DNA from 3 places in the Neorhizobium descurainiae genome. Region 2 is predicted to be linked to each of the others. Evidence: predicted binding sites of a transcription regulator. Region 2 holds the regulator's gene; each other region holds the start of a gene.

Region 1 (10,774 bases), on a different contig from region 2:
GCCGGGTCCTCCTGCAGGCGCTGGTAAAGCGCGTTGAGGCCTGGGAATTTCGTGCGATCGACGACCTGATGGAAATCGTTCCAGCGGGCGATACCGGCGAAATAGGCGTCGGCAAAGCTCTTCTCGTCGCCGAGCAGCCATTGGCGGCCGCCGAGCAGCTTTTCGAGATGGGCGTGCGCCTTCTCCACCTTGGCGATGCCATAGGCCCGGAGCGCTTCCTTCGCCTGCGGCTCCAGCTCGTGTTCGACCGTATGCCAAAGCGGGCTGAAGGCGTTGAAGAAGCCGGTATTCAAAAAAGCCAGCATCTGGTTCAGCCGGTCGAACTTTTCCGACTTCGGATCGAAGCCGAAGCCCTTGTTGACCGCGCGGGCGGCGATGTGGTTGAGGATCGCCATGCTCTCGCTCATCACCCGGCCGTCCGGCAGCATCAGCGACGGCGTTTCGCCGACCGGATTGACCGGCCTATAGGCGGCGCTCGAGACCACGCCGGGCATATCGACGCGGCAGAGGCGATAGGGCGCGCCCGTCCATTCGAGCGCCACGATCGAGCCGAACGAACATCCTTCCGGCACGCCATAAAACAGGATCGGTGTCATGTCTTCACTCCTTGGGAATTGAATCTCGTGGATGCGGCCAATATGATTTCGTGGACGCTGGCGCAGTAGATGCCCATATTGCACCTCAAAGTTCACAAATCTGGAAGATGGCATGGCCGCACCACTCAACCTCAACGACCTGCATTTCTTCGTCCAGGCCGTGGAGCATGGCGGGTTTTCCGCAGCCGGGCGCCGGCTCGGAGTGCCGAAATCCACCGTCAGCAAGCGCGTGGCGGAACTGGAAGCGCGGCTCGGCGTGCGGCTCATCCAGCGCACGTCGCGCAGCTTTTCGCTTACGGAATTGGGCCGGGATTTCTTCGAGCACGCCCGAGCGTCGGTCATCGAAGCGGAAATGGCGGAGGCGATCGTGCGCACCCATCTCGGCGAACCGAGCGGCACGGTGCGGATGACGGCCGCCGTGCCCACGGCGCAATTCGTGCTTGCCGACCATCTCACCGAGCTTTCCCTCCGCTATCCGAAGCTCAGGCTCTCGCTGCATGTCAGCGACCGGTTCGTCGATCTCGTGCAGGAAGGCTTCGACATCGCGTTGCGCAGCCATCAGGCGCCCCTGCCGGATTCGACGCTTCTGCAGAAGAAACTCGCCACGCATCCCTTCTTCGTCGTCGCGTCGCCGGATTACGTTCGCACCCACGGCATGCCCCAGCGCCCGGAGGACCTCGCCCGGCACAAAGCCGTGACCGCCAATTTCCATGACGGGCCCTGGCGGCTCGTCTCTTCGGACGGGACCGTGGTGCCGGTGACGCCGGAGCCGGTGATCGCCGCCGACGAACCGATGGTGATGATGAAGGCGGTGATGGCCGGGCTGGGCCTGAGCTGCCTGCCCACCTCCGTCTGCCGCAGCGCGCTTGCCGAAGGCAGGCTCGTGCGCCTGCTGCCGAACTGGACGGCGGGCAGCATCACCACGACGATCCTGATGCCGCACCGGCGAGGACAGCTGCCGGCCGTGCGGGCGGTCGTCGATTTCCTGAGCGAGCGGCTGGGAAACCCTTGAGCCGGTTCAAAGGTTTGCGAACAGGCCCTGCTTCAGCTCGGCGATCCGCTGCTCGTTGCGGCGGTAGAAGATCCATTGCTTGATGCGCTTGGCATGAACCAATTCCTCCTGCACCAGAATGCGCATATGCTCGCTCAGCGTGGCCGGGGTGATGCTCAGCTTTTCGGCGATCAGCACGGCGCAGACGCCGTCTTCCTCCAGGTCGCCATCGACCTGCGGGCGAAAATGGTCGCGCGGCCGCTTCAGCCATTCGAGAATGGCGAGCCGCCGGTCATTGGCCAAGGCTTTCAGGATGTCCACGTCTTGCATTTCGTCATTTTGCCAAGTAACGAAGTAAAGTCAATCCCCGAAGGAGGCCGCCATGTCCGCCGATCTTGTCACGCCCGAACGCATCACTGAAACGGAAAAGCTGATCCGTCCGCATATCCGCCGCACGCCGGTCATGCGTGTCGACATGCGCGATTTCGGGGCCAAGCCGCTGCCGGTCGATCTGAAGCTCGAACTCATGCAGCATTCCGGCTCGTTCAAGGCGCGCGGCGCCTTCACGAACCTGCTCACCCGTGAGGCTCCGAAGGCCGGCGTGGTAGCGGCATCCGGCGGCAATCACGGTGCCGCGGTCGCCTATGCGGCCATGCGGCTCGGCGTGCCGGCAAAAATTTTCGTGCCGAGCGTCACCTCCTCCGCCAAGGCGGAACGCATCCGCTCCTACGGCGCGGACCTGGTGATCGGCGGCGACCGTTATGCGGATGCGCTGGCGGCCAGCGAGGCCTATGTGGCGACAAGCGGCGCGCTTGCGGTCCATGCCTATGACCAGGCGGAAACGCTCGCCGGCCAAGGCACGCTCGGCAAGGAGATCGAGGACGACCTGCCGGAGATGACGACGCTCCTGGTGGCGGTCGGCGGAGGCGGGCTGATCGGCGGCATTGCCGCCTGGTTCCGTGGCCGGGCGAAGGTGGTCGCGGTGGAATCCGACGGTGCGCCGACGCTTTACGAGGCGTTCAAGGCTGGCAGGCCGGTGGATGCCCCGGCGGGCGGCATCGCGGCGGATTCGCTCGCCCCCAAGCAGGTCGGCCAGCTGATGTTCCCGCTGGCGCAGAAATATGTCGAGCCGCCAGTGCTGGTGACGGACGAGGAAATCCTCGCCGCCCAAAAGGCGCTCTGGGCCGGCGCGCGCATCGTCGCCGAACCCGGCGGCGCCGCGGCCTTCGCAGCGCTTCTTTCCGGCAAATACGTGCCCGGTCCTGACGAGCGCGTCTGCGTCCTCGTCTGCGGCGCCAACACAACGGCAGTCAAGTTCGATTGAAGGTGGCGGAAAGAACCCCTCCCAAACCCTCCCCACAAGGGGGAGGGCTTAATGCGCTGAGCTCGCTGGTGAAATTCAATTCAGGTTTTAGCAAGTCTTGACCACACGAGAGGTCGCGGAGAGTGCCTCCTGTTAAGCCCTCCCCCTTGTGGGGAGGGTTTGGGAGGGGACTTAAGTGATCGGGACGCTAAGCCGCCTTGGCGACGTGATATTCCTTGATCGCGACCATCTTGATCGACGGATAGCGCTCGGCCTCGTAGCGCAGAGAAAACGCATCCTGGGCCAGGAAGACCGGATCGCCGTCGAGGTCGCGGGCGATATCGCCGCGCTTCACCGTCAGGAATTTATCCAGATCGGCCGGATTGTCCGACGAGATCCAGCGGCAGACGGAGAAGCGCGACATTTCGAAGGAGACCGGCAGCGTATATTCCGCCGAAAGCCGTTCCTTCAGCACGTCGAGCTGCAGGGCGCCGACGACGCCGACGATGGCGGGCGAGCCGTCCTCCGGCGAGAAGAGCTGCACGACGCCCTCTTCGGCCATCTGCTGCAGGGCTTCCTTCAGCTTCTTCGCCTTCATGGCATCCTCCAGCCGCACGCGGCGGAGGATTTCCGGCGAGAAGTTCGGCACGCCCTGGAAGACCAGCGGCTCGCCTTCGGTCAGCGTGTCGCCGATACGCAGCGTGCCGTGGTTCGGGATGCCGACCACGTCGCCGGCATAGGCCGTGTCCGCCAACTGGCGCTGCGAGGCGAAGAAGAATTGCGGCGCGGTCAGACCGAGCTGCTTGCCGGTGCGCGACAGGCGCGCCTTCATGCCCCGCTCCAACTTGCCGGAGCAGATGCGGGCAAAGGCGATGCGGTCGCGATGGTTCGGGTCCATGTTCGCCTGGATCTTGAAGACGAAAGCCGTCATCCGGTCCTCGTCCGCATGCACCTTGCGGATGTCCGCCACCTGGTCGCGCGGGGGCGGAGCGAATTCGCCGAGCGCATCGATCAGGTCTCGGACGCCGAAATTCCTGAGCGCCGAGCCGAAGAAGACCGGCGTCAGATGGCCTTCGAGGAAGGCCTGGCGATCGAAAGGCTTGCACGCCTCGATCGCAAGCTCGGTCTCCTCGACGAAGGTAGCCCGCTCGTTCTCCGGCAGGCGGTCGGCGACGGATTGCGGGCCGTTGACCGGCGTGACGTTCACCTCCGTATCCGACCCGCGCACAGTGTTGTCCGCCAGGTGATAGGAGCCGCAGAAGGTTTTCGAGCGGCCGATCGGCCAGGTGACCGGCGCGCAGTCGAGCGCGAGCTTCTCCTCGACCTCATCCAGGATCTCGAAGGGATCGCGGCTTTCGCGGTCCATCTTGTTGACGAAGGTGATGATCGGAATGTCGCGCATGCGGCAGACTTCGAACAGTTTCAGCGTACGCGGCTCGATGCCCTTGGCGGCATCGATGACCATGACCGCCGCATCCACCGCCGTCAGCGTGCGATAGGTGTCGTCGGCGAAATCCTCGTGGCCGGGCGTATCGAGAATGTTGAAGACGTTGCCGTCATATTCGAAGGTCATGACCGAGGTGACGACCGAGATGCCGCGCTCGCGCTCGATCTTCATCCAGTCGGAGCGCGTCTGGATGCGATCCTTCTTGGCCTTGACCTCGCCGGCGAGCTGGATCGCGCCGCCGAACAGCAGCAGTTTTTCGGTGAGCGTCGTCTTGCCTGCGTCCGGATGGGCAATGATCGCGAATGTGCGACGGCGGGCGACCGCCTCGGCAATGGTTTCGGGCATATCGTAAATCCTGTGAATTGCCGGCTATCTAGCGATTAAAGACCCGCTTTGCAATTGACCTGCCGGCGGCAAGCACAAAGTAATGGCTCATGAACATCCATAGCCCCTCCTCGCCGAAGCTTTCCCTCGTCCGCCTGCCGAATGGCGCGGGCCTCGACCTGCCGTCCTATGAAACGGCAGGCGCGGCGGGAATGGACCTTCGCGCCGCGGTGCCGGAGGATGCGCCGCTGACGATCGCTCCAGGCAGGCGCGCGCTGGTGCCGACGGGCTTCATCTTCGAGATCCCGGATGGTTTCGAGGCCCAGGTCAGACCCCGTTCAGGGCTTGCCTTCAAGCACGGCATCACCTGCCTCAACACGCCGGGCACGATCGACAGCGACTATCGCGGCGAGGTGAAGGTGCTGCTGATCAATCTCGGCGAAGAGGATTTCGCGATCACCCGCGGCATGCGGATCGCCCAGATGGTGATCGCGCCGGTGACACAGGTGCGCGTCGCCGAAATCACCGAGGCCACGGCGACCGCGCGCGGCGCCGGCGGCTTCGGTTCAACAGGCGTGTAAGACCCAAGCCTGTCCACCGGCATCGAGGCCGGCCACGATCTCTCACCTTTCGCGGCGGGTGATCTCGAACAGGAACCAGGTCCGGCGTTCGGCCTCGTCGATCCAGTTCTCGAGCAGGCTGGCGGTCGCCACATCGTTGTGCTCGTCGCAGAGATCGTGGGTTTCCCGCATCAGGGAGATGAGCTGCTTGTTGTCCTCCCGGAGCTCCGCCAGCATGTCTTCCGGCGTCACGAAATCCGCGTCGTTGTCGGGGATGCGCTGCAGCCTGGAAATATGGCCGATCGAGCGCAGGGTGGTGCCGCCGATCTTGCGGGCCCGTTCCGCCAGCTCGTCCGTCATCGCGAAGATCTGGTCGGAATGCTCGTCCAGAAGCAGGTGGTAATCGCGGAAATGCGGACCGGACATGTGCCAGTGGAAGTTCTTGGTCTTGAGGTAAAGCGAGAAGACATCGGCGAGCAGCGTCGTCAGCGCGGCTGCGATATCCTTCACCGCGTTCGTTCCGAGATCGGAAGGCGTGGCGAGCGGGGCAAGCTTGCGGTTCTTGGCAGTGCTGTCAGACATGGATCAATCCCCTTCGAGGCCGGACGCGGAGCTCACCGGGAGCCCGCGATCTCGAAACTAAACTGCCGCCGCCCGACGCTTTTTCAATGGTCGCCGGCCCATATTTCGGCAGCGATTTTCTGTCGCACCTGGGAAGAGGCAAGGCTTCCGGGCGCAAAGCCGCTGGCCTCAGGGGGCCTTTGGACCTATCTTTCGGCGTCTCGATGATTTTCCCAGGGAGAAGCCTCATGTCGAAGAAGCCGGGCCGCGGCCGGATCTATTCCTCCATCACCGAAACGATCGGCGACACTCCGATCGTGCGGCTCGACAAGCTCGCAAGAGAAAAGGGCGTCAAGGCCAATCTCCTCGCCAAGCTGGAATTCTTCAACCCGATCGCTTCCGTCAAGGACCGCATCGGCGTGGCGATGATCGAGAGCCTGGAGGCAGAGGGAAGGATCACCCCTGGCCGGACGGTGCTGATCGAGCCGACCTCCGGCAATACGGGCATCGCGCTCGCCTTCGCCGCTGCCGCGAAGGGCTACAGGCTGATCCTCACCATGCCCGAGACCATGTCGGTCGAACGCCGCAAGATGCTGGCGCTGCTCGGCGCCGAATTGGTGCTGACCGAAGGTCCCAAGGGTATGAAGGGCGCGATCGCCCGAGCCGAGGAACTCGCCGCCTCGCTGCCGGACGCGATCATTCCGCAGCAGTTCGAAAACCCGGCGAACCCGGAAATCCACCGCAAGACGACTGCCGAGGAAATCTGGAACGACACGGACGGCAAGGTCGACATCCTCGTCTCCGGCATCGGCACCGGAGGCACGATCACCGGCGCCGGCCAGGTGCTGAAGGACCGCAATCCCAATCTCAAGGTCGTTGCCGTCGAGCCGGAGGAATCGCCCGTGCTTTCCGGCGGCGAGCCCGGTCCGCACAAGATCCAGGGCATTGGCGCCGGCTTCGCGCCGAAAATCCTCGATACGCACATCTATGACGAGATCGTCACCGTCAGCGGCCCGGAAGCCATGGAGATGGCGCGTCTCGTCGCCAGGCTCGAAGGCGTGCCGGTCGGCATTTCCTCCGGTGCAGCACTCACCGCCGCAGTCGAAGTCGGCAGCCGCGAGGAAAACGCCGGCAAGAACCTGGTCGTCATCATCCCCTCCTTTGCCGAACGCTATCTTTCGACGGCGCTGTTCGAGGGGCTGGGCGGGTGAAGTGGGCGAATAGCGAATAGCGAATAGCGAATAGCGAATAGCGAATAGCGAATAGCGAATAGCGAATAGCGAATAGGATTTCCCAAGAAACAGCCATACGCAAGCGGCTGGAAATAAATTCTATTCGCTATTCGCTACTTACTATTCGCTTCTCGTACCTATTCGCTTCTCGCAATCACGCCACTGCCATGGCGAGCCGCTCGCCGGCCATGCGATAGGAGATCGCCTCGGCGAGATGGATGCGGCCGACCGTATCCTTGCCGTCCAGATCGGCGAGCGTGCGGGCCACCTTCAGAACACGGTGATAACCGCGGGCGGAGAATTTCAGCTTTTCGGCCGCATCGCGCAGCAATTGCAGGCCGCTCGGATCCGGCTCCGCGAATTTCTCGATCAGCGACGTGGAGCAACGCGCATTGGTGAGGATATCCGGAGAGCCGGCGCGCACGAAACGCTCGCGCTGCCTTTCCCGGGCCGCCGCAACCCGTCTGGCGACATCGGCACTCCTTTCCGCCGGCATGGGGCGGATGAGATCGGCCGCGGAGACGGCCGGCACGTCGATGCGGATATCGATACGGTCCATCAGCGGGCCGGAAATGCGCGCCTGATAATCGGCAGCACAGCGCGGCCCGCGAGCGCAGGAATGGCCCGGCTCGCCGGCCATGCCGCAGCGGCACGGGTTCATGGCGGCGACGAGCTGGATGTTCGCCGGGTAGGACACACGGTGATTGGCGCGCGCGATGACGCATTCGCCGGTTTCCAGCGGCTGGCGGAGCGCATCGAGCACCTGCGGCGAGAATTCCGGGAATTCGTCGAGGAAGAGCACGCCGTGATGGGCGAGCGAGGCTTCACCGGGCTTCGCCCGCATGCCGCCGCCGATGAGCGCCGCCATGGTGGCGGAATGATGCGGCGTGCGATAGGGCCGGCGGTCCGAAAGCTTGCCGCCGGAAAGCTGACCGGCGATCGAATGGATCATCGAGACTTCCAGAAGTTCGGCGGCCGACAATGGCGGCAGAATGGAAGGCAGGCGCGCCGCGAGCATGGACTTTCCGGAACCCGGAGGTCCGGCCATCAGGAGATTGTGCCCGCCGGCCGCGGCGACTTCCAGCGCGCGCTTGGCGCTTTCCTGGCCCTTGATATCGGCGAGATCCGGAAGATTGGCGGGGTTCGCGCGGATCGCCGGCTGCGGCCGGGAAATGACCTGGGTGCCGCGGAAATGATTGGCGAGCGCGATCAGGCTGCGGGGTGCCACGATATCGATCTCCGCGCCGGCCCAGGCTGCCTCCGCACCGCTATCCGCCGGGCAGATGAGGCCCTTGCCGAGCCCATTGGCGCCGATCGCCGCCGGCAGGGCGCCGGCCACGGCCGCCAACGTTCCATCGAGGTTCAGTTCGCCGATCACCACATAATCGGTCAGCGCATCGGCGGGAATGGCGCCCAGCGCCGCCATCAGCCCAAGCGCGATCGGCAGATCGAAATGCGAGCCCTCTTTCGGCAGGTCGGCGGGTGCCAGATTGACCGTCACCTTCTTGGGCGGCATGGCAAGCCCGGACGCATGCAGCGCGGCCTGAACCCGCTCCCGGCTTTCGGCCACCGCCTTGTCCGGCAGGCCGACGATATGCATGTTCATCTTGCCCGGCCCGACCATGACCTGCACGTCGACCGGAACGCCCTCTATGCCCTGGAATGCAACCGTGCTGACACGCGCGACCATATGAACCTGCCCCCAAGCCCCTTCTGGTACGTCAGCGATACACGCTTTCCGCGCCAGCGATTGCAATCTGGCATGGAATCAGGAATAAAACAAGAACATTGATCGAACAATTTCGCGCCGCCGGTGCAACCGGGTTGCATGCGGTTGCATCCGTGGAACAAAGGCGATCCGTATCCGAAACGCGGCGAAACAATTTCCCGCCAAGTCGTGGAATAGTCTTTCCTATTCTACGCAATGCGGACGGAAAACCGCTTCACACTTTGTCTGGAGCCGCTTTATCAGGCGCGCTTGGCTTCGATTGCATCCCAGAGGAGGCTTGCGACATCGGCGCCGCCGAATTTCTTTACCTCGCGGATGCCGGTGGGGGACGTGACGTTGATCTCGGTCATATAGTCGCCGATGACGTCGATGCCGACGAAGAGAAAGCCTCTTTCCCGAAGCGCAGGGCCGATGCGGCCGCAGATTTCCCTTTCGCGCGGGGTGATCTCGGTCGGCTCGGCGCGTCCGCCCACATGCATGTTGGAGCGGCTGTCGTGCTCGGCCGGCACACGGTTGATGGCTCCGACCGGCTCGCCGTCCACCAGCAGGATGCGCTTGTCGCCCTTGCGCACCGCCGGCAGGTAGGCCTGGGCGATATAGGGCTCGCCGCGATACATCTGGCCGAACATTTCGAGGAGCGACGTGAAGTTGCGGTCGTCACGGGCCGAGTGGAAGACGCCGGCGCCGCCATTGCCATAAAGGGGCTTCAGGATGATGTCGCCCATCTCTTCGCGGAAGCGGGCGATTTCCGTCGGATCGCGGGAAATCAGGGTCGCCGGCATCAGGTCGGCGAACTCGGTGACGAAGATCTTCTCCGGCGAGTTGCGCACCCAGGCCGGATCGTTCACCACCAGCGTCTTCGGGTGGATGCGCTCAAGCAGATGGGTCGAGGTGATGTAACCCATGTCGAAGGGAGGATCCTGGCGCAGATGCACGACGTCCATGGCCGACAGATCGACGCGCTCCCTTTCGCCGAGCGTGAAATGATCGCCCTTGACGTCGCGCACCTGAAGCGGCTCGACGGCGGCAAAAATCCTGCCGTCGCGCATCGTCAGCCGGTCCGGCGTATAATGGAACAGCTGGAAGCCGCGCGCCTGCGCCTCCAGCGCCATGGCGAAGGTGGAATCGCCGGCGATGTTGATGCCGGAGATGTGGTCCATCTGGAATGCGACCTTGCGGATTTTCGCCATGACTTCAGTCCCCTAGAATTGGCTCGCCTGATGTAGGATGGCGGGCCTTCAAAGGCAACCGGTCAATGCGTTTCGGCCGGCGAGGCCAACCCGATGCCTGGGCGCCGCATATCGCTCAGCCGGCAAATACCGGACTTCAGACGACCGGCTCCGCCGGCGCCAGCTTCGCTTCGGCCGGCACATGGCCGGGCAGGCGCTTGCCGGTATCGGCCGCGAAGAAGTGCAGGCGCTTCGCATCGACCGCAATGCGCATCTCGGGTGCAAGCTCCGTCTCCGGCGAAACGGCGGCCGTGACCTGCTGATCGCCGACCAGACCGTGGATCAACCGCTGGGCGCCAAGCTCCTCGGTATATTCGAGGCGGAACGGCAGAGCCTCCTCATCCGCACGGGCGACACGGAGATCCTCTGCGCGGACACCCACGGTGACCGCACCGGAGGTCGGCGCAAAGCCCTTGAGGCCGATCACCGCCGGCCCGATCGCCAGCCTGTCGCCATGCAGCTCGCCCTTGACGAGGTTCATGGCCGGCGAGCCGATGAAGCTCGCCACGAAGGTGGAAGCGGGCGCGTGATAGACTTCCAGCGGCGCGCCGATCTGCTCTATCTCTCCACCATTCAGAACGACGAGGCGATCGGCGAGCGTCATCGCCTCCAGCTGGTCGTGGGTGACGTAGATCGAGGTCGTGCCGAGACGGCGCTGCAGGCGCTTGATCTCGCCGCGCATGGAGACGCGCAGCTTGGCGTCCAGGTTCGAAAGCGGCTCGTCGAAGAGGAAGGCAGCCGGCTTGCGGACGATCGCGCGGCCCATGGCGACGCGCTGGCGCTGGCCGCCGGAAAGGGCGCG
Region 2 (10,774 bases):
GCGACCATGCGCTGATGCGGGTCGGTGATGTCGGTCGAGTCGTGGTAGAAGGCCGACAATGCACCGACCGTTCCGACCATGACGGCCATCGGATGGGCGTCGCGGCGGAAGCCGGTGAAGAAGCGGCTCATCTGCTCGTGCACCATGGTATGGTGCGTGACGCGGTAGTCGAAATCCTTCTTCTGTGCCGCGGTCGGCAGTTCTCCGTAGAGGAGCAGATAGCAGGTTTCCAGGAAGTCGCCGTGCTCGGCAAGCTGTTCGATCGGGTAGCCGCGATGCAGCAGGATGCCTTCGTCGCCGTCGATATAGGTGATCTTGGATTCGCAAGAGGCCGTCGAGGTGAAGCCCGGGTCGTAGGTGAAGGCACCGGTCTGCTTGTAGAGAGAGCCGATATCGATCACGTCCGGACCGATGGAACCCGACCTTACCTGCAGGTCGACTTTCTTGTCGCCCAGTACCACATTTGCGCTTTTATCCGTCATGCTGATCCTCCAACCTTTTGGCGGCGTGGCGCCCAAAAAGCGCCACAAGAATTAAGCGTCCCATGCCTTGCTATATGATCCTAAAGCTGATGCCAAGCTGTCCTGGCGGCATTTTGTGCAGCGCGAAAATCTCTCGGGCCGCGGCTTTTGCTTGGATATCCAACTTCCTGTTGCAGGGTGGTTCGACCCGTCCGGATTGCCGAGATTTCCTGGGCGGTTGACGGCGTGCCGGGAAGCGCGCAGGTTGCATTTGTCGCATGTTTGGCGACGGGGCGGGCTGGGCGTTTCATGTCGGAAGACACTGCGTTTCCGAAACTGACAAAGGTGCGGAGGCCGACCTCCCGGCCGCCCGGTTGGCTGCCAAGCGGAGGCGCATCCGACTCGGACGCTTTTCATGATCCCGCGCCCGTTCCGGTCTACGAGAGGCTGCCGGCAGTCCGCGCGCAGGGAAGTTCCCTGCGGCGCGGGCTCGGCCCCTTGCGTCGCTTCTGGCGCAACAGTCCGGCGATGCTCGCGGAGGAGGCCGCGCACGGACATGCCTTCCTCTTCGTTCCTGTTCTTGTCGGCGCCGGCGCCGCGTGCTGGTTCGCCTTGCCGCGAGACCCGGCTTTCTGGCCGTTCTTTCTGGCTTTCTGCATCTTTGCCGCGCTTGCGGTCGTCACTCGGCACCGTGCCGGCGGCATGCGTTTCCTTCCGCTCGGCATGGCCCTTTTTCTCGGCGGCATGATGCTGGCGGAGCTTGAAGCCTGGCGGCGGGACACGGTCGTTCTCGATTCGCCGGTGACGACCGCGCTGGCTGGCGTGGTCGAAAGACGCGAGGTCGATGCGGATGGGCGCTGGCGCTACGTGGTCCGTGTCGAACGGACGGCCGATCCCGAGGTCAAGCGTCCGCCGGAACGGGTGTCGCTGCTTGCGAGGGCTCGCCACGAGCCGGCCGAAACCGGCGAGACGATCGGCGGCCGGGTACGCATCTCGCCGCCGTCGGGCCCGGCGCTGCCCGGGCTCAACGATTTCGCCTTCTCCTCCTATTTCGACGGTATAGGTGCCGTCGGGTTCTTCTACGGCGCGCCGAAAAGAGAGGCGGGCCCGGCGCCCCCGCGCGCCTGGTTTGCGGAAGTCGAAAGCCGGCTTTTCGATCTGCGCAGCGCGATCGCGACCCGTATCCGCGAGGCGGTGCCGGGTGACGCCGGCGCCTTCGCCGCCGCGATCGTGACGGACGAGCGGCGGGCGATCTCCGAGGAAACGACCGAGGCGCTGCGCCTTTCGGGGCTTGCCCATATCGTCGCGATCTCGGGGCTCAACATGGCGCTCGCCGCCGGCATCTTTTTCGTCGGCGTCCGCACCGCGCTTTCATTCTTCACCGGTTTCGCGCAGGCCTATCCAGTCAAGAAGATCGCCGCTTTCGGCGCGCTTCTCATGGCGACCGCCTATTACCTGATTTCCGGCTTCGGGGTCTCGGCGGAACGGGCCTATATCATGATGGCGGTGATGCTCGTCGCGGTCTTCTTCGACCGGCCGTCGATCAGCCTGCGCAACGTGGCGCTCTCCGCCCTCGTCATCATCGCCATCTCGCCCTCGGAAATATTGGGCCCGAGCTTCCAGATGTCCTTTGCCGCGACCGCAGCCCTGGTTGCCGGCTACGCGCTCTGGAAACATCGGGCGGAAAAGCGCGATCCGGAGCCGCTGCCGTTCCGTCACCCTGCGGTGACGCCGGTTCTGGCCTCCTGGAATTTCGCCGCCGGCATCTTCGTGACATCGCTGATCGGCGGCATCTCTACGGCGATCTTTTCCGTCGAGCACTTTCATCGCATCGCGACCTACGGGCTGGCCGCCAATCTCGCCGCCATGCCGGTCATCTCCTTCGTGGTCATGCCGATGGGGCTGATCGGCATGCTGCTGATGCCCTTCGGGCTGGACGCGCCTTTCCTGAAGCTCATGGGGCTCGGTCTGGAGGCGGTGATCGCGATCGCCAAGCACGTGGCGGCCTGGGGCGGCGACGTCGGCATCGGCCGCCAGCATCCCGGGTTCCTCGCGGTGGCGACCGCGGGTTTTCTTCTGTTGACGCTGCTCAGAACCAGGCTCCGGCTCGTCGGTATTCCGTTCCTCGCCGCGGCCCTGCTGCTCTCCTGGCAGGAGCGCTCGAAACCCCTCCCGGATCTGCTGGTTTCCGAGGACGGCACGATGGTTGCGCTGGTGAACGGAGAAAATGTTGCGGCGAACCGCAGCCGCCCGCCGGATTTCATCTACGGCCAATGGAAGCGCGCGCTTCTCATTGGCGATCCCGTAAAGCCGGAAATGTCACCGCCGAGGGACAGGTCGCCCGATGCCGAATCTTCCGGGACGAAATCCCCGGATGCCGGGGCGGCCGAACGGCGTGACCTGACCGCAGAGGAAATCGAAACCGCCCGAGCCCGCATCAGGGAGGCGCCTGCCGGCCATTTCATCTGCACGCCCCGCATCTGGTGCGCCACAAGGACCGCCGCAGGCGTCATCGTCGCGTCCGTAGAGGACGGTCGCTATGCCGGCGCGGCCTGCGATGCGGCCGATCTCGTCATCGCGCCACGCGCCCGCTTCGACCGCTGCCGTTCCGGCGCGCTGATGATCAACGGCGATACGCTGCGCAGGACCGGCGCCCTCGAAGTATTTCTCAACGGCGCCAGGGAGATCCGCCATTGGCGGATCCATGCCGCCATGGCCGGCCGGGACCGTCCCTGGACCCGACACCGCCATTACGACTGGCGGAGCCAGACATTCAACTCGGCGCTGCCGGAAGCGCTCCGGCCGCTGATCAGTGATAGCGGCGGATGAGGCCGACGAGCTTGCCCTGGATCTTCACCCGGTCGGGGCCGAAGATGCGGGTCTCGTAAGCCGGGTTCGCGGCTTCGAGCGCGATCGAGGCGCCGCGGCGGCGGAAGCGCTTCAGCGTCGCTTCCTCGTCGTCCACCAGCGCCACGACGATATCGCCGGGATTGGCCGTATTGCTGTTGCGGATGATCACCGTGTCGCCGTCGAGAATGCCGGCCTCGATCATCGAGTCGCCCTTGACCTCCAGCGCGTAGTGTTCGCCGGAACCGAGCATCTCGGCCGGCACGGCGATGTCATGCGTGTTGTTCTGGATGGCCGAGAGCGGCACGCCCGCCGCGATGCGGCCCATGACGGGAACCGTGGTGGCGCTGGAGACGTCGTCGTTCGCAGCCGGCTTTGCAGGGACGGCGGCGACAGGCTGCGTCTTGCCGAGACTGCCTTCGATGACGCTCGGCGAAAAGCCGCGGCGTGGCTGCAGGCTCGGCTGATAGGCTTCCGGCAGCTTGATGACTTCCAGCGCCCGCGCCCGGTTCGGCAGGCGGCGGATGAAGCCGCGTTCCTCGAGTGCCGTGATCAGCCGGTGGATGCCGGACTTCGATGCGAGGTCGAGCGCATCCTTCATCTCGTCGAAGGAAGGCGGCACGCCGGATTCCTTCATGCGTTCGTGAATGAACAGAAGCAATTCCTGCTGTTTGCGCGTGAGCATGTGTTGGCACCCTGAGAGTCGGAAACAAATCCAGAACGGACACTATATGTTCCATATGTGTTCCGCAAGTCCCTAAATTTTGGTGAAGTATGGTGATTTTTTCTTCATGGAAGAACGCCACATATCTCTTTTCTCGCCACTTGCGCGGAGCCGGTCCGCTGCCAATGTAGTTTTTGCTGTACCGCATTCTGGGGGCCATCGCGTGAATGCAAGATCGATCGACCATCTCGTCCTGCCGGTGGCGCAGCTGGCGCTTGCGCGCTCGCGGTTTTCCGAGCTTGGTTTTACTGTGGCAGCCGATGCGTTTCATCCGTTCGGCACGGCCAATGCCTGCGTGTTCCTCTCGGACGGCGCCTATCTCGAGCCGCTGGCGATCGCCAACCGCCGTCACGCGTCTGCGGCGGCCAAGCGCGGTAATGTCTTCACCGCGCGCGATCTTGCTTTCCGCAAGGCAAGGGTGAGGCAGGGCTTTTCCGCGCTCGCGGTTGCCACCGTCGATGCCGCCGCCGATCACCAGCGCTTCAAGCTCAGGGGCGTTTCGGCAGGCGATATGCTGGAATTCTCCCGCGGCGTGAGGATGCCGGACGGTTCGCAAACCGAGGCAAGCTTCCGGCTGGCCTTTGCGGGCGACGATCGCACGCCGGATTTCTTCCTCTTCTCCGCCCAGCGCATCAACCCGCTGCCGGCCGATCGCGGCGAGCTGGAACGCCACGCCAACGCGGTCACCGGTTTGAGCGAGATCGTTCTTTCAGCCCCGGTGCCTTCCGAATTCACGCCGCTGATGGAGCAGGTGCTGATGACGGAAGCGGAGATCGAACCGTCCGTCATCAGGCTTGCCGCCGCCAATGCCCGCATCCGCATTGCGCAAGACCGGGACCTTGAGGCGGAATTCGCGCTCGCGCCGGTGCCGGATGCCGGGGGGCTCCGGGGCCGGGCGATCCTCTTCAAGACGGCCGATCTTGCCGTGACAGAGATCACCCTTGCTGCTAATGACGTCGCATTCGTCCGCCGGGAAGGCCGTGTCCTGGTGCAGGCGGCGCCCGGCCAGGGCGTCATGTTCGGTTTCGAGGAATAGTCTCATGGAAGTGTCCGCCAATCCGCGTGTCTTGGTCGGCGAAGGGGAGGGCAAGGTGCTGTTTGCGCAGGATGCGCGCCTTTCGCTGATCGCCGGCCCCTGCCAGATGGAAAGCCGCGACCATGCCTTCATGATGGCCGGTGCCCTGAGGGAGCTCTGCGGCAAGCTCGGCATCGGTCTCGTCTACAAGTCCTCCTTCGACAAGGCGAACCGCACCTCGATTTCCGGCAAGCGCGGCATCGGGCTCGAAAGCGCCATGGAGATTTTCGCCGATCTGAAGAAGGAATTCGGCTTTCCGGTGCTGACCGACATCCATACGGAAGAACAATGCGCGGTCGTCGCGAAGACCGTCGACATCCTGCAGATTCCGGCCTTCCTCTCCCGCCAGACGGATCTGCTGGTCGCCGCAGCCAGGACCGGCCGCGTCATCAACGTCAAGAAGGGGCAGTTCCTGGCGCCGTGGGACATGAAGAACGTGCTGGCCAAATTCACCCAGAGCGGCAATCCGAACGTGCTCCTGTGCGAGCGCGGCGCCTCCTTCGGCTACAATACGCTGGTCTCCGACATGCGCTCGCTGCCGATCATGGCGGCGCTGGGCGCGCCTGTCATCTTTGACGCCACCCATTCGGTGCAGCAGCCGGGCGGGCAGGGCGGTTCGTCCGGCGGGCAGCGGGAATTCGTCGAGACCCTGGCGCGGGCGGCCGTCGCCGTCGGTGTCGCGGGCGTCTTCATCGAGACGCATCAAGACCCGGACAATGCGCCCTCCGACGGCCCGAACATGGTGCATCTGAAAGACATGCCGCGGCTGCTCGAAAAGCTGCTGGCCTTCGATGCCGTCGCCAAGGCTGCCTGAACCGCCCGCCTGAAAAAGCGCGAAAAGCGGCCGCATTGTAATTTTCGTGTCATTGACTATGAGACATTTTCAGTGACCTCGAACCATAGAAATCCGACGTCCAAGCCAGGGAGAGTCTTTTGACCGCCATTACCGATATCATCGCCCGCGAGATCCTCGACAGCCGCGGCAACCCCACCGTCGAAGTGGATGTCTATCTCGAAGACGGCTCTTTTGGCCGTGCGGCCGTTCCCTCGGGCGCGTCGACCGGCGCGCATGAGGCGGTCGAGCTGCGCGACGGCGGCAAGCGCTACCACGGCAAGGGCGTGGAAAAGGCGGTCGAGGCGGTCAACACCGAGATCTTCGATGCGATCGGCGGCTTCGATGCCGAAAACCAGATCCAGATCGACAGGACGATGATCGCGCTCGACGGCACGCCGAACAAGTCGCGCCTCGGCGCAAACGCCATCCTCGGCGTCTCCCTCGCCGTCGCCAAGGCCGCCGCCGAATCCGCCGGCCTGCCGCTCTACCGTTATGTCGGCGGTCCGAACGCCCATGTCCTGCCGGTTCCGATGATGAACATCATCAACGGCGGCGCCCATGCCGACAACCCGATCGATTTCCAGGAATTCATGGTCATGCCGGTCGGCGCCGACACGCTACGCGACGCGGTCCGCATGGGCTCGGAAATCTTCCACGTGCTCAAGAAGGAGCTCGCCGCCCAGGGCCACAACACCAATGTCGGCGACGAAGGCGGTTTCGCCCCGGGCCTCAAGAGCGCGCCGGAGGCTCTCGACTTCATTATGAAATCGGTCGAAAAGGCCGGCTACAAGCCGGGTGAGGATGTCTTCCTGGCGCTCGACTGCGCCTCGACGGAATTCTTCAAGAACGGCAAGTATGTGATGGAAGGCGAGGGCCGCACGCTCGAAAGCGGCGCCATGGCCGACTATCTCGCCGAACTCGTCGGCAAATACCCGATCATCTCGATCGAGGACGGCATGGCCGAGGACGACTGGGACGGCTGGAAGGCATTGACGGACAAGATCGGCGAAAAGTGCCAGCTCGTTGGCGACGATCTCTTCGTCACCAATTCCGCCCGCCTGCGCGACGGCATCCGGATGGGTGTCGCGAACTCCATCCTCGTGAAGGTCAACCAGATCGGCTCGCTGTCGGAAACGCTCGACGCCGTCGAGACCGCCCACAAGGCGCGTTACACGGCCGTCATGTCACACCGGTCGGGCGAGACGGAGGATTCGACCATCGCCGATCTTTCCGTCGCCACCAATTGCGGTCAGATCAAGACCGGTTCGCTGTCGCGCTCCGACCGGCTTGCCAAGTACAACCAGCTCATCCGCATCGAGGAAATGCTGGGTCCGCAGGCGGCTTACGCCGGCCGCTCGATCCTGAAGGCTTGACGTAGTCGCACCGCTCGGCAGCCCCTCATCCGGCCGCCGCCACCTTCTCCCCGCCTGCGGGGAGAAGGACGTATGCCGCTTCGGCTTCTCCAATTCAGTCCGCTTCGTGAGGCACGTTCCCTCTCACCGCTCGCGGGGAGAGGGTTAGGGTGAGGGGCATAGGAAATCTCTCCCGATCTCTCTCGTCCGCATGGACTCGATTCTAGTTAGCGATTGCTTAATCAAGTTCTGCGAACTTGAAATTCTTCCGGATCGATTGTGCGATCCCTCCGTAAAAAGCGTGGCTAGGCGTCGAGTTGGCATGTGGACCAAGCATCATAAGAAAAGAAAATTCGGCCGTTTCGTCCTTCCCGCCATCACCGTCGCCTTCCTTTCATACTTCGGCTATCATTCCGTGCATGGTGATCTCGGCCTGATCGCCACGGAGGAATTCGAGCGCCAGCGGCAGGCGCGGGCGGGGGAACTCGCCAAGTTGACCGCCAGGCGCGAGGCACTGGAGCGGCAGGTGCAGCTGATGAGCGACGGTTCGCTGGAGAAGGATATGCTCGACGAGATCGCCCGCTACCAGCTCAACGTGTCGCGCCCGGACGAGATCGTCATCTTCAACAACTATTTCTGAATTAACCGGAATTCGGTTAACTTAATATTTCGCAAGTCTTTTCAGCGTCTTGCGCGGAATGTGAGCCATGCATTTATGGCATTGCTGGGGCATGGTTTCTTCCCTATGGTACGGCCCCGAAACCAGAGCGGCTTTCCGGCGGGATAATGCCGGGACGTCCCACCGCTCTTAACGCAGCACACAGGGAGGGATGAATGGCGCCGACCAAAACCGCGTCTGTATCCGGCCGCAAATCCGCGGCAAAGTCTGCTACCAGGACGGCGTCCAAGCCGGCCAAGAAGGATTTCAACGGCGGCACCTTCGCCGAGTTCAGCAAGGAAGAGGAGCTGAAAGCGCTCCGCGACATGCTGCTGATCCGTCGCTTCGAGGAAAAGGCCGGCCAGCTCTACGGCATGGGCTTCATCGGCGGCTTCTGTCACCTCTATATCGGCCAGGAAGCGGTCGTCATCGGTATGCAGATGGCGCTGAAGGAAGGCGACCAGGTCATCACCGGCTATCGCGACCACGGTCACATGCTGGCGACGGGCATGAGCGCGCGCGGCGTCATGGCGGAACTCACGGGGCGCCGGGGCGGCTATTCCAAGGGGAAGGGCGGCTCCATGCACATGTTCTCCAAGGAAAAGAATTTCTACGGCGGCCACGGCATCGTCGGAGCCCAGGTGTCGCTCGGCACCGGCTTGGCCTTCGCCAACAGGTACCGCGGCAACAATGCCGTCAGCACCGCCTATTTCGGTGACGGCGCAGCCAACCAGGGCCAGGTCTACGAAAGCTTCAACATGGCCCAGCTCTGGAAGCTGCCGGTCGTCTATGTGGTCGAGAACAACCGTTACGCCATGGGCACCTCCACCGCCCGCGCGACGGCGCAGCCGGATTTCTCGCAGCGCGGTGCCTCCTTCGGCATTCCGGGCTATCAGGTCGACGGCATGGACGTGCGCGCGGTGAAGGCGGCTGCCGACGAGGCGACCGAATGGTGCCGCTCCGGCAAGGGGCCGATCATCCTCGAAATGCTCACCTACCGTTACCGCGGCCACTCCATGTCCGACCCGGCGAAGTACCGCTCCAAGGACGAAGTGCAAAAGATGCGCTCCGAGCACGATCCGATCGAGCAGGTGCGTGCCCGCCTTCTGGAAAAGGGCTGGGCGAGCGAGGACGAGCTGAAGGCGATCGACAAGGACGTCCGCGACATCGTCGCCGACTCGGCCGATTTCGCCCAGGCCGATCCGGAGCCGGATGCATCCGAGCTCTATACCGACATTCTGCTTTGATCGAGGGGAGGGAATTTAATGCCTATCGATATCCTTATGCCCGCCCTTTCCCCGACCATGGAGGAAGGCACGCTCAGCAAATGGCTGAAAAAAGAAGGTGACAAGGTCACCTCCGGCGACGTGATCGCCGAGATCGAGACCGACAAGGCGACCATGGAAGTGGAAGCCGTCGACGAAGGCGTCATCGGCAGGCTGCTCGTTCCGGCCGGCACCGAAAACGTCAAGGTCAACACCAAGATCGCCGTACTGCTCGCCGAAGGCGAGAGCGCCGATGCCGTGAGCGAGGCAAAGCCCGTCGAGGCGCCGAAGGCCGCTCCGCAGGTCGAACAGGAGGAAAAGCCGACCGCCACCGGTTCTGCTTCCGCTCCCGTTCCGGCCCGGCCGATCGCGCCTGCCGCCTCCGATCCGGATATCCCGGCCGGCACGGAAATGGTGACGATGACGGTCCGCGAAGCGCTCCGCGACGCCATGGCCGAGGAAATGCGCCGCGACGAGGACGTCTTCGTCATGGGCGAGGAAGTTGCCGAATACCAGGGCGCCTACAAGATCACCCAAGGCCTGCTGCAGGAATTCGGTCCCCGCCGCGTGGTCGACACGCCGATCACCGAGCACGGCTTTGCCGGCGTCGGCGTCGGCGCCGCCATGGCGGGCCTGAAGCCGATCGTCGAGTTCATGACCTTCAACTTCGCCATGCAGGCGATCGACCAGATCATCAACTCCGCCGCCAAGACGCTCTACATGTCCGGCGGCCAGATGGGCGCTTCGATGGTGTTCCGCGGCCCGAACGGCGCCGCTGCCCGCGTTGCCGCCCAGCACAGCCAGGATTATTCCGCCTGGTATTCGAGCATTCCGGGCCTCAAGGTCGTCGTGCCCTATACGGCAGCGGACGCCAAGGGGCTGCTCAAGGCTGCGATCCGCGATCCGAATCCGGTCATCTTCCTGGAAAACGAAATCCTCTACGGCCACTCCTTCGAAGTGCCGAAGCTCGACGATTTCGTGCTTCCGATCGGCAAGGCCCGCATCCACAAGCAGGGCAAGGACGCCACGATCGTCTCCTTCGGCATCGGCATGACCTATGCGACGAAGGCGGTCGAGGAGCTTTCCAAGGAAGGCATCGACGTCGAGCTGATCGACCTGCGCACCCTTCGCCCGATGGACCTGCCGACCGTCATCGAATCGGTCAAGAAGACCGGCCGCCTCGTCACCGTCGAGGAAGGCTATCCGCAGAACTCGGTCGGCACGGAAATCGCCACCCGCGTCATGCAGCAGGCCTTCGACTATCTCGATGCGCCGATCCTGACGATCGCCGGCAAGGACGTGCCCATGCCTTACGCGGCGAACCTCGAAAAGCTCGCTCTGCCGAATGTCGGCGAGGTCGTCCAGGCCGTCAAAACCGTCTGCTACAAATAAGGGGAGGTTGTTCCGATGCCGATCAACATCACCATGCCTGCCCTTTCGCCGACCATGGAAGAGGGCAACCTTTCGAAGTGGCTGGTCAAGGAAGGCGACAAGGTCAAGTCCGGCGATGTGATCGCCGAGATCGAGACCGACAAGGCGACCATGGAAGTGGAAGCC
Region 3 (10,774 bases), on a different contig from region 2:
GGCGGTGGCGGCGACAATTTCCTCGCCAAGCTCTTCAAGGGCAAGGACGCCTGATTATTGGGTTTTGGCGAGAGTTCCTGCCGCCACCGTTTCCCCATTCCACCGAGCGAGGGGCTTGATATCTCTCACGTGCGCAGATCCTCGGGACAAGCCCGAGGATCTAAGCCCAAGCAACTTGCAGGTGGGATGACGACCCGCTTCTGAAGTCAGCAGGCACCGTGCCCCACCTCATCACCTCAGAATATCCCGCGCCACGCGCGCGAAAATCCGCGTGCCGATCGGGATCAGGTCGTCCGGAAAGTCGTAGTTCGGATTGTGCAGGTTCGGCATGTCCTCGCCGGCGCCGAGGAAGAACATGGCCGATTTCGAGACCGCGCCGAAACGGCCGAAATCCTCCGAGCCGCGCATCGTCTCGCCCGGTTCGTGCGAAACGCCTTCCGCCTCCATCGCGGCACGCAGCAGCGCGGCGGCCTCCGCGTTGTTTTCCGAATGCAGGAAAATGTCGTGGTATTCGAGGGCATATTCGAGCCCTGCATCTGCGGCGGCTTTCTTCACCAGGGTCTCGGCCGTGGACACCAGGGCATCCATCCCGCCGTCCGTCATGCTGCGAAGCGTCACCCAGACCTCCGCATGGCCCGGCGCGATGCCGAAGGCGGGCTCGCCGATCGCGGCATGCGTGACCGTTGCGAGCACCATATCCCCGGCCGCGATGCCGCCTCTGCTCAAGGCCGTCAGCGCCGGCATCAATTCCGCCACTGCGGGCACCGGAGAGATGCCGGTTTCAGGCATGGAGGCATGCGCGGTACGGCCCGAGAGCACGATCTTCAGCCCGCGCGAGGCGCAATTGGCGATGCCGTCCTTCAGCCAGACATGGCCGAGCGGCAGGCCCGGCATATTGTGCAGCGAAAAGCTGTAGTCCGGCGTCAGCTCCGCGAACTTCCCGTCGGCGATGACGGCGGCGGCGCCGGCGCCGGTCTCCTCCGCCGGCTGGAAGAGCAGGACGGCGCGGCCGCGCTTCGGCCTTTGGCGGCCGAACTGCCGGCCGAGGGCCGCGAGCATGGTCATGTGGCCGTCATGGCCGCACATGTGGCCCTTTCCGGGAATTCGCGAGCGGTGTTCCGGCGTGCCGGTCTCCTCGATCGGCAGGGCGTCGAGCTCGGCGCGGAACATCACCGTCCGGCCGGGCACGCCGCTGTCGTAGACCACGGCGAGGCCGGTGCCGCCGAGGCCGGAGACCACCCGGTCCGGCCTGGTGTCCGCGAGGAAGCCCTGCACCTCCGCGGCGGTCGCGGCCTCCTCGCCGGAAATCTCCGGCATGGCATGCAATTTTCGCCGCCATGCGGTGAGCTCGATCACGTCCTGGTTCGAAAGAAACACGGGGGCCGCTCCCTCATCATTGGAACTTTACCCAAGAGGTAGACGGGGCAGGGGGGTCCGGCAAGAAAAACCTCCGCCCGGCCCGTCACCATTCGATGCCGATCTTGCCGAAATGGCCGCCGCTCATCTCGTAGCGGAAGGCGTCGGCAAGCTTTTCCAGCGGAAACACCTTGTCGATCACCGGCTTGAAAAGTCCGTGGTCGAGGGCGCGGACGAAATCCTGCTGGTGGCGCCGGCTGCCGACGATCAGGCCGGAAAGCGTGGCCTGTTTGCCCGCAAGCGCCGCGGTCGGCACTTCGCCGCGCGCGCCGGTCAGGACGCCGATCATATAGATATGGCCGCCCATCCTCACGGCCTGGATCGACTGGCCGAGCGTGCCCGGGCCGCCTACTTCCACCACATGGTCCACGCCGCGGCCATCGGTCCAGCCGAGCACGTCCTTGCCCCAGTCGGGATGCTGCGTGTAGTTCACCGTGAACTCGGCGCCGAGTTTTTTCGCGTGCTCCAGCTTCTCGTCGGAGGAGGAGGTGATCGCCACCCTTGCGCCGACGGCACGGGCAAGCTGCAGCGCGTAGATCGAGACGCCGCCGGTGCCGAGCGCCAGCACCGTGTCGCCAGCCTTCAGCTTGCCGATCTCGACGAGCGCCCGCCAGGCGGTCAGCCCGGCGGTGGTGATCGTCGCCGCCTCCACATGGCTGAAACCCTGCGGCGCGAGCGTGAAGGCCCCTGCCGGCCGGACGGCATATTCGGTCGCGAAGCCGTCGATGCCGTCGCCGGGCACGCGGGAGAACCCGCCCGGCAGCGGCGGGCCGTCCTGCCAGTCGGGGAAGAAGCAGGAGACGGCATGGTCGCCCGGCTTGAACTCGGTGACGCCTTCGCCGACCTCCTCGACCACGCCCGCGCCGTCTGCCAGCAGCACGCGGCCGTCGGTCGGCGTCCTGCCGCTCGCGACGCCGAGGTCGTGATAGTTGAGCGAGCTTCCATGCAGCGCGACGCGGATTTCTCCGGGTCCGGGCTTGCCGGGGTCCGGCAGGTCGACAAGCTTCAGGGCGTCCAGTCCGCCCGGCGCGGTGACGATCGCTTTCATGAATTCCTCCCTTGAAATCCGAAAAATCTCCGGAGCTTGAGGTAGCGGGAGACAGGAAACCTGACAAGCTCGTTTGGCTCCCGGCCGCCGCGACCTGTGCCGAATAAACTCTCGTCATCGGTTTGCCGGGTCTGGTCCCGGGCTTATCTAAGGCGTTTCTCCCACAATTGAAGAGCGAAACCGATGAGCCGATTTGCGGGAAAGAGAATATTGGTCACAGGCGGCACAAGCGGCATAAGTCTTGCGAGCTCCAGGTGTATCGCGGCGGAAGGCGGCGAACTCATCGTCACGGCATCAATCCCGGCCATTGGAGCAGGCGAAGAAGGAACTGTCTTCAGGCGCAGCCGTCATCCGCAACGATGCGGCCGATCCCGAAGCGGCCGCGGTTCTCGCGTCGATCGTGGAAAAGACGGGGCCGTCGAGCCGGGCTCACCAGGCGGTGAGGCGGAACTCCCGCCGAGATGCACGCATTCTCCTGCTGTAGACAGGAGGAGATCATGCATATCATTCTCGGCGGAACAGGTCATGTTGGCTCTGCGGCTGCGAAAACGCTGCTGGCGCGCGGTGAGCCGGTGATGATCGTCGCCCGCAATGCCGACAAGGCAGAAGGTTTGCGCGCTCAGGGTGCAGAGATCGCCGTTGCGGATATTCGCGATACGGAAGCGTTGCGGGCAATCCTTCGGAAGGGCAGGCGGCTTTATGCCCTCAACCCGCCTGCATCGCCCGATGGAGACACGGACGCTCGCGAGAAAGAAACGATCGCATCGATCCTTGCTGCCATCGAAGGGTCCAGTCTCGAAAAGATCGTCGGCCACTCCACCTACGGCGTCCGGAAGGGCGAGAGGATCGGCGATCTCGGTACGCTTTACGAGCTGGAAGAGGGATTGAAGCGGCAGCCGATCCCGACGAGCATCCTGCGCGCGGCCTATTACATGACTAACTGGGACATGAACCTCGAGGCGGCGAAGAACGACGGCGTGCTGATGACCTTCTTCCCGGCCGAGTTTCGGATCGCTATGGTCGCGCCGCAGGATTTGGGCGAGGCTGCCGCCGATCTGATGATGGAGCCGCCGGAAAGCCAAAGGCTGGTCTACGCGGAAGGCCCGGAGCGATATTCTCCGGCCGATGTCGCCGCCGTGCTCTCCGAACGGTTCGGGAGGCCTGTCGAGGTCAGAAGCGTGCCGCGCGCGGATTGGGAAAAGACCTATCGCAGCTTCGGCTTTTCGGACGCGGCTGCGAAATCCTATGCCGGCATGACGGCGCTTGCCCTCGAAAGCCCGATGCCGCCGGAAAGCGAAACGAGGCAAGGGAGCGTGACGTTACGCGACTACTGGGGAGGCTGATCTCGGCGGCTTGGAGACAAACCGCGGCTGCGATCATCGCCAGTTGATCCCTGCCAGGATATCGGCCGCGATCTCGGATACGAGACGTCCATCCGTGTGGACGCAGAGCACATCGTTCCGTGTTTCGGCTGCCATATGTTCTCTTTGGCGGAGCGAGCGTTCAAGCTGGGAGGGAAATCCTTTTTCGGATTCTCTTTTGACCAGTCTGGCGGCGATCGTCTCTTCCGTCGCCATCAAGCGGACGATCCTGAAGCTGGCGTTCGGGATCGCGGCTGTGATCCATCTTCGATCGAATGCCAGATGCATCATGACGCCCGACAGGATCAGGCGCGTTTGCCCAAGTTGTCGATATGTCGACCAGATGGCCTTCAGATTGAGGGCGCTGATATCGATGGTGCCGGGTGCCATTCGTTCCAGGTCTTGACGTACGGGGCGCGGGAAGACCCGGTCGAGTTCGTCGCTTTCGATCGCGGCGTGGGCGATGCCGGACTCGGCCAGACGCGAAGAAATTTCCCAGGAAAGCGTGGATTTTCCAACGCCTGCGGGTCCGGTCAGCAAGAGAATCTCAACCTGGGTTTCTGGCTCGGCACTAGGATCCAGCGTCACACCCTTTCCACGAATCCCTCAAGCACCCGCTTCTGCCCGGCCCGGTCGAAATCGATCGTCAGCTTGTTGCCTTCGATGGCGGCGATGTTGCCGTTGCCGAACTTGATGTGGAACACCCGGTCGCCGATGGAGAATTGCGAGGGCGTGTCGGCCACCGATTTCGCCACCAGCTCACCCTCGATCATGCGCCCGCGCGGGCCGCTTTCGCCATAGCCGATGCGCTCCACCGCGTGGCCCGAGCGCGTGCCCCAGTTGTCGCGCGTGGCGTCCGTCTGGTTGGCCTGCGCGCGTTTCCAGCCCGGCGTCGAATAGGAATTGGCGAAGGGATCGGCCTTGTCGAAGCGCGATTGTCCATAGCCGCCGCGCCCGCCGCCATAACCGCCGTAATTGTTTTCGGAGACCGCGACGTCCACATGCGCCTGCGGCAGTTCGTCGAGGAAGCGCGACGGCATGGTGGATTGCCACAGCCCGTGGATGCGACGGTTCGAGACGAACCAGATATGGCAGCGCCGCTTGGCGCGCGTGATGCCCACATAGGCGAGGCGGCGTTCCTCCTCCAGTCCGGCGCGGCCGCCTTCGTCGAGCGCCCGCTGGTGCGGGAAGAGGCCTTCCTCCCAGCCGGGCAGGAAAACGGTTTCGAATTCAAGCCCCTTGGCCGAATGCAGCGTCATGATCGAGACGGCATCCATATCCTCGTTCTGCTCGGCATCCATGACCAGCGACACGTGTTCGAGGAAACCGCGCATGCTCTCGAACGCTTCCATCGAGCGGATGAGCTCTTTCAGGTTTTCCAGCCGGCCGGGCGCTTCCGCCGATTTGTCGGCCTTCCACATGTCCGTATAGCCGGCCTCTTCGAGTATCTGCTCGGCAAGCTCGGTATGCGGCGTCGTCTCCAGCCGCGTCTGCCAGTTACGGAAACTCTGCACCACGTCGAACAGCGCCTTGCGCGCCTTGGGCTTCAGCTCGTCGGTCTCGATGATCTCGGCGGAAGCCGCGAGCATCGGAATGGCGCGGGCGCGGGCATAGTCGTGCAGATAGCGCACCGTCGTGTCGCCCAGGCCCCGCTTCGGCGTGTTGATGATCCGCTCGAAGGCGAGGTCGTCCGCCGGCTGGCAGACGAGGCGGAAATAGGCCATGGCATCGCGGATCTCGAGCCGCTCGTAGAAGCGCGGGCCGCCGATGACGCGGTAGTTGAGGCCGAGCGTCACGAAGCGGTCTTCGAATTCGCGCATCTGAAAGGAGGCGCGCACGAGGATCGCCATGTCGTTCAGCGCATGCCGCTTGCCGTCGGCATCGCCGCGCTGCAGACGCTCGATCTCCTCGCCGACGGCGCGCGCCTCTTCCTCCGAATCCCAGGCGGCATGCACCATCACCTTTTCGTCGTCGGGATCGACCCGGTCGGTGAATAGCGTTTTTCCGAGCCGCCCCTCGTTATGGGCGATGAGATGGCCGGCGGCGCCCAAAATATGTTCGGTGGAGCGGTAGTTGCGCTCCAGCTTGATCACCTTCGCCCCCGGAAAATCCTTCTCGAAGCGCAGGATGTTGTCCACTTCCGCGCCGCGCCAGCCATAGATCGACTGGTCGTCGTCGCCGACGCAGCAGACGTTCTGGGCCACGCCCTTCGGGCGCTGCGCGAGCAGCCTCAGCCACATGTATTGCGCGGTATTGGTATCCTGGTATTCGTCGACGAGGATGTAGCGGAACTTGCCGTGATAATCCTTCAGGATATCCGGGTTCTGGCGGAAGATCGCGATCGGGTGCAGAAGCAGGTCACCGAAATCGCAGGCGTTCAGCGTCTTCAGCCGCGTCTGGTAGGCGGCGTAGAGCTCGCGGCCTTTTCCGTTCGCGAAAGCGCGGGCGTCACCTTCGGGAATGTCGGCGGGCAGCAGACCCTTGTTCTTCCAGCCGTCGATCATGCCGGCGAACTGGCGGGCCGGCCAGCGCTTGTCGTCGAGCCCCTCCGCCTGGATCAATTGCTTGATCAGCCGCACCACGTCGTCGGTGTCGAGGATCGTGAAGTCCGAACGAAGGCCGGCGAGTTCCGCGTGGCGGCGGAGCAGCTTCACGCCGATCGAGTGGAAGGTGCCGAGCCAGGGCATGCCTTCGACCGCGCCGCCGACCAGCACGCCGATGCGCTCCTTCATCTCGCGCGCCGCCTTGTTGGTGAAAGTAACGGCGAGGATTTGGCTGGGGAAGGCCCGGCCGGTCGCCAGAATATGGGCGATGCGCGTCGTCAGGACCCGCGTCTTGCCGGTGCCGGCACCCGCGAGCACGAGCACGGGGCCGTCCAGCGTTTCCACCGCCTCGCGCTGTTCCGGATTGAGGCCGGCGAGATAGTCCGGTGCCTGGCGCTGGTCGCGGGCGGCCATGGCGCGCGCCGCAATCCCGAGGCCGCCGCTTGCGCCGGGCGGGAGCGGGACAGAACCTTTGCGCGGCGCCGGTTCCTCGTCGAAGAACGGGATGTCGTCGAAACTGTTACTCATGCGGCCAATGTAATGATTCGGACCCGAAAGACCAGAAAATGTTCCTCTTTTATTCCCAGTCTCTCCGCAAGGGGAGGCTAAATTGTGGTAAGTTGATGCGGATCGCCCAAGAAAGGACCAGCTTTTGCCCTCTGGATAGGCAGACTGAGGCTCCAGGAATGGTCAACAACTCTACAAAATCTTGTGAAATTACAAATTCGTAAGAATGCCGATCACCCATTGCTTGTACATCTGCAAAAAAGGATACTCCTTCGCAAATAGGGCTGCGCGCGCCTCAACCGGAGAAGTGAATGCGGATTTGGAAACAGCTTCTGCTCAGTATCGTGGTTCTGGCCGCGGGGCTCTGCCTCTGGGTCTTCATGGTGCCGGGCGCCGGTGAGACGCTTGCGAAGATCGGCGTCCCGGGAGAGGTGATTGCCGCAATCCGCCCCGAACAGGCTCAGCCGGCAGCCCCGCCCGCGGCCGGAGACGGCAATGCCGCGGCGCGGCAGCAGGGGCAGGGCGGCGGTCAAGGCGGCCAGCAGCGGGGCCAGGGCGGCGGCAATCGCGCCACCCTCGTCGTGGCCCAACCGGTGGCGATCGGCACGGTCAACGACCGTCTGACGGCGATCGGCAGCGGCGAGGCGATCCAGTCCGTCGTCGTCATGCCGCAGGCGACCGGCACGATCCACGAGATCATGGTCAGTTCCGGCGAGAAGGTCGTGAAGGGCCAAGTGCTTGCCCGTCTCGATGACGACGAGCAGGTGATCGAGCGCGACAAGGCGCAGGTGTCGCTCAGAAGCGCCCAGGAAAAATCCGCTTCCTACAAGAACCTGCAGTCGGTCTCGCGCCTCGACGTGCTCGATGCGCAGATCGCCGAAGAGGCCGCGAAGCTCGCGCTCTCCACCGCCGAGCTGAACCTCAGGCGCCGCGATATCGCCGCGCCCATCGACGGCATCGCCGGCATCGTCGCGGTCAATATCGGCGACAACGTCACGACCCAGACCAGCATCGTCACCATCGACGACCGTTCGGCGATCCTCGTCGATTTCTGGGCGCCCGAGCGCTTTGCGGTCGCCATCGAGCCCGGCCAGGCGGTCGAGGCGAGTTCCATCGCCCGCCCCGGCCAGGTCTTTACCGGCAAGGTGGAGGCGATCGACAACCGCGTCGATCCCGCAAGCCGCACGATGCGCATCCGCGCCCGCGTCGAAAATCCCGACGACGTCCTGCGCGCCGGCATGGCCTTCAACGTCGGCATGCGCTTTGCCGGCGAAAAATACCCGTCCGTCGATCCGCTCGCCGTGCAATGGGACGGCGAGGGCTCCTATGTCTGGCTGGTCAAGGACAATACCTCGGTCAAGACCCGGGTGCGCGTCGTGCAGCGCAATCCGGACACGGTCCTCGTCGAGGCCGGGCTCAACGAGGGCGACCGGGTGGTGACGGAAGGTCTGCAACGCGTGAGGGAAGGGGCGCCCGTGCGTATATTCGGTGCGCCGGATACGGCAGAGGTGGCGAGCCAATGAAGATCGAGCTTCCGGGCTTCGGCCATGGCGGTGCGGGCCATGGCGGCGCAGAGAAATCGGGACACGGCGGCGAGGAGAAATCCGGCCAGAGCTTCACCGCGCTTTTCGTCCGCCGGCCGATCCTTGCCGCGGTTCTGAACACGCTGCTCGTCGTCGCGGGCCTTGCCGCCCTCGCCGGCGTCGAGGTGCGCGAGCTTCCCGACGTCGACCAGCCGGTCATCACGGTCCGCACCAATTACGACGGCGCCTCGCCGCAGACGATGGACCAGGAGGTCACCCAGGTCATCGAAGGCGCGGTCGCGCGCGTCTCCGGCCTCAAGGCGCTGTCTTCCCAATCGCAGTTCGGCTCCAGCCGCGTGACGATGGAATTCTCCGATTCCGTCGATCTCTCCGAAGCCGCCAACGACGTGCGCGATGCCGTCGGCCGCGTCGTCAACCAGCTGCCGGACGATGCCGACGAGCCCCGCATCGTCAAGGCGGATGCGGATTCCGACGCCATCATGCGCCTGGCCGTCACCTCCTCGACACTGTCGATGGAGGACCTCACCCAGCTCGTCAACAACGAGATCGTCGATCGTCTTGCCGCGGTCGAAGGCGTGGCCGACGTGGAGCTCTACGGCGATCAGGACAAGGTGTTCCGCGTCGACGTGAACCAGGCCGCCCTTGCCGGTCGGGGCCTCACCGTCGCCGATGTCGACAAGGCGCTCGAAAGTGCCGCGCTCGACGTGCCGGCCGGTTCGCTCAAGAGCACCAGCCAGGATATCGTCGTGCGCGCCACCGCGAGCCTGACGACGCCGCGCGATTTCGAGAACGTGCTGATCGCGCCGAACGTGCGCATCCGCGATGTCGCCACCGTCTCGCTCGGCCCGGACGACGGCAACACGGTGCTGCGCGCCAACGGCGTGCAGGGCGTCGGCCTCGGCATCATCCGCCAGGCGCAGTCGAACACGCTCAACATTTCCGACGGCGTCAAGGCGGCCGTGGACGAGATGCAGAAGACGCTGCCGGAGGGCACGCGCATCGCGATCACCGGCGACGACGCCATCTTCATCCAGGGCGCGCTGCACGAGGTGGAGATCGCGCTCATCCTGTCGGCCTCGGTCGTGCTCGTCGTCATCTTCCTGTTCCTGCGCGACTGGCGGGCGACGCTCATTCCGGGCCTCACCATGCCGGTGGCGCTCATCGGCACGCTGGTGGCGATCTATCTCGTCGGCTTCTCGATCAACATCCTGACACTGCTCGCGATCGTTCTCGCAACCGGTCTCGTGGTGGACGACGCGATCGTCGTGCTCGAAAACATCGTCCGGCGGCGGGCGGAGGGCATGGGACCGCGCGCGGCCGCCGTGCTCGGCACGCAGGAAGTCTTCTTCGCCGTCATCGCCACGACGGCGACGCTCGCGGCCGTCTTCATTCCGCTCTCCTTCCTGCCCGGCCAGATCGGCGGCCTGTTCAAGGAATTCGGCTTCGTGCTCGCCTTCTCGGTGGCCCTGTCGTCGATCACGGCCTTGACGCTCTGCCCGATGCTCGCCTCGCGCATGCTGACCAAGCCGATCAAGGAGCATCACGGGCTGCTCGGTGCGTTCGGCAGCGCCTTTGCCCGCCTCTATGCCAGGACACTACGGTACTGCCTCAATGCGCCGCTCGTCGTCATCGTCTTTTCGGTGATCTTCGCGATCGCCGCCTACAATGTCTTCGGCCTCGTCAAGAACGAGCTGACGCCCCGCGAGGATCGCGCCACGGTCATGCTGCGCCTTACCGCGCCGCAGGGGGTCAGCCTCGACTACACGCGCGACCAGATGCAGCGGGTCGAGGAGAACCTGAAGCCGCTGCGCGATTCCGGCGAAATCCGCAACATCTTCTCGATTTCCGGCTTCGGCAGCAACACCAACAGCGGCTTCATGGTGCTGACGCTCGCGCCCTGGGACGAGCGCAGCCGCAGCCAGGACGAGATCGCCGCGGATGTGAATGCCGCGGCACAGCGCGTGCCGGCGCTCCGCGGCTTCACGATGCAGTCGAACAGCCTGAAGATCCGCGGCGCCGGCAACGGCCTGCAGATGGCGCTGGTCGGCAACGACTACGACGTCCTGACCTCGACCGCGCTGAAGCTGGTCTCGGAGATGGAGAAGAGCCCGCTCTTCGACACGCCGCGCCTCACCAACGAGCCCACCCAGACCCAGCTTTCCGTCGCGATCGACCGCGAGCGGGCCTCCGATCTGGGCATAGACATCACGGGTCTCTCGACCGCCATGCAGTCGCTGCTCGAAGGCCGTTCGGTCGTAGACGTCTTCGTCGCCGGCGATGCGCTTCCGGTCAAGCTCACCTCGACCACCCGGCCGATCGACGATCCCACCGATCTCGAAAACATTTTCCTCAAGA

What was found. The regulator LexA, encoded in region 2, represses DNA repair genes until DNA is damaged. The targets are predictions, from matches to a motif close to TGTTCNNNNTGTGTTCNG.
Region 1: ACMGE0_RS24010 (YifB family Mg chelatase-like AAA ATPase) is a predicted target of LexA. The motif match lies at 8,796-8,813, and genes of this name have one in related genera.
Region 3: ACMGE0_RS03705 (ATP-dependent helicase) is a predicted target of LexA. The motif match lies at 6,936-6,953, and genes of this name have one in related genera.

The regions. Positions count from the first base shown of each region.
Region 1 is NZ_JBLFFK010000017.1:34,899-45,672, reverse strand. Features, by position in the region: gene ACMGE0_RS24050 (glutathione S-transferase family protein) at 1-596, opposite strand, end outside; gene ACMGE0_RS24045 (LysR substrate-binding domain-containing protein) at 709-1,608, shown strand; gene ACMGE0_RS24040 (ArsR/SmtB family transcription factor) at 1,615-1,917, opposite strand; gene ACMGE0_RS24035 (threonine/serine dehydratase) at 1,970-2,911, shown strand; gene ACMGE0_RS24030 (peptide chain release factor 3) at 3,099-4,682, opposite strand; gene dut (dUTP diphosphatase) at 4,772-5,242, shown strand; gene ACMGE0_RS24020 (Dps family protein) at 5,285-5,803, opposite strand; gene cysK (cysteine synthase A) at 6,031-6,993, shown strand; gene ACMGE0_RS24010 (YifB family Mg chelatase-like AAA ATPase) at 7,169-8,704, opposite strand; gene gshB (glutathione synthase) at 8,983-9,933, opposite strand; gene ACMGE0_RS24000 (ABC transporter ATP-binding protein) at 10,070-10,774, opposite strand, start outside.
Region 2 is NZ_JBLFFK010000005.1:269,574-280,347, forward strand. Features, by position in the region: gene gltA (citrate synthase) at 1-482, opposite strand, end outside; gene ACMGE0_RS12435 (ComEC/Rec2 family competence protein) at 771-3,290, shown strand; gene lexA (transcriptional repressor LexA) at 3,271-3,993, opposite strand; gene ACMGE0_RS12445 (VOC family protein) at 4,196-5,068, shown strand; gene kdsA (3-deoxy-8-phosphooctulonate synthase) at 5,073-5,921, shown strand; gene eno (phosphopyruvate hydratase) at 6,041-7,315, shown strand; gene ACMGE0_RS12460 (FtsB family cell division protein) at 7,617-7,934, shown strand; gene pdhA (pyruvate dehydrogenase (acetyl-transferring) E1 component subunit alpha) at 8,129-9,199, shown strand; gene ACMGE0_RS12470 (pyruvate dehydrogenase complex E1 component subunit beta) at 9,218-10,609, shown strand; gene ACMGE0_RS12475 (pyruvate dehydrogenase complex dihydrolipoamide acetyltransferase) at 10,625-10,774, shown strand, end outside.
Region 3 is NZ_JBLFFK010000002.1:2,155-12,928, reverse strand. Features, by position in the region: gene ACMGE0_RS03730 (DUF2778 domain-containing protein) at 1-54, shown strand, start outside; gene ACMGE0_RS03725 (amidohydrolase) at 232-1,377, opposite strand; gene ACMGE0_RS03720 (zinc-dependent alcohol dehydrogenase family protein) at 1,463-2,464, opposite strand; gene ACMGE0_RS03715 (NmrA family NAD(P)-binding protein) at 2,962-3,807, shown strand; gene ACMGE0_RS03710 (AAA family ATPase) at 3,841-4,413, opposite strand; gene ACMGE0_RS03705 (ATP-dependent helicase) at 4,410-6,896, opposite strand; gene ACMGE0_RS03700 (efflux RND transporter periplasmic adaptor subunit) at 7,187-8,398, shown strand; gene ACMGE0_RS03695 (efflux RND transporter permease subunit) at 8,395-10,774, shown strand, end outside.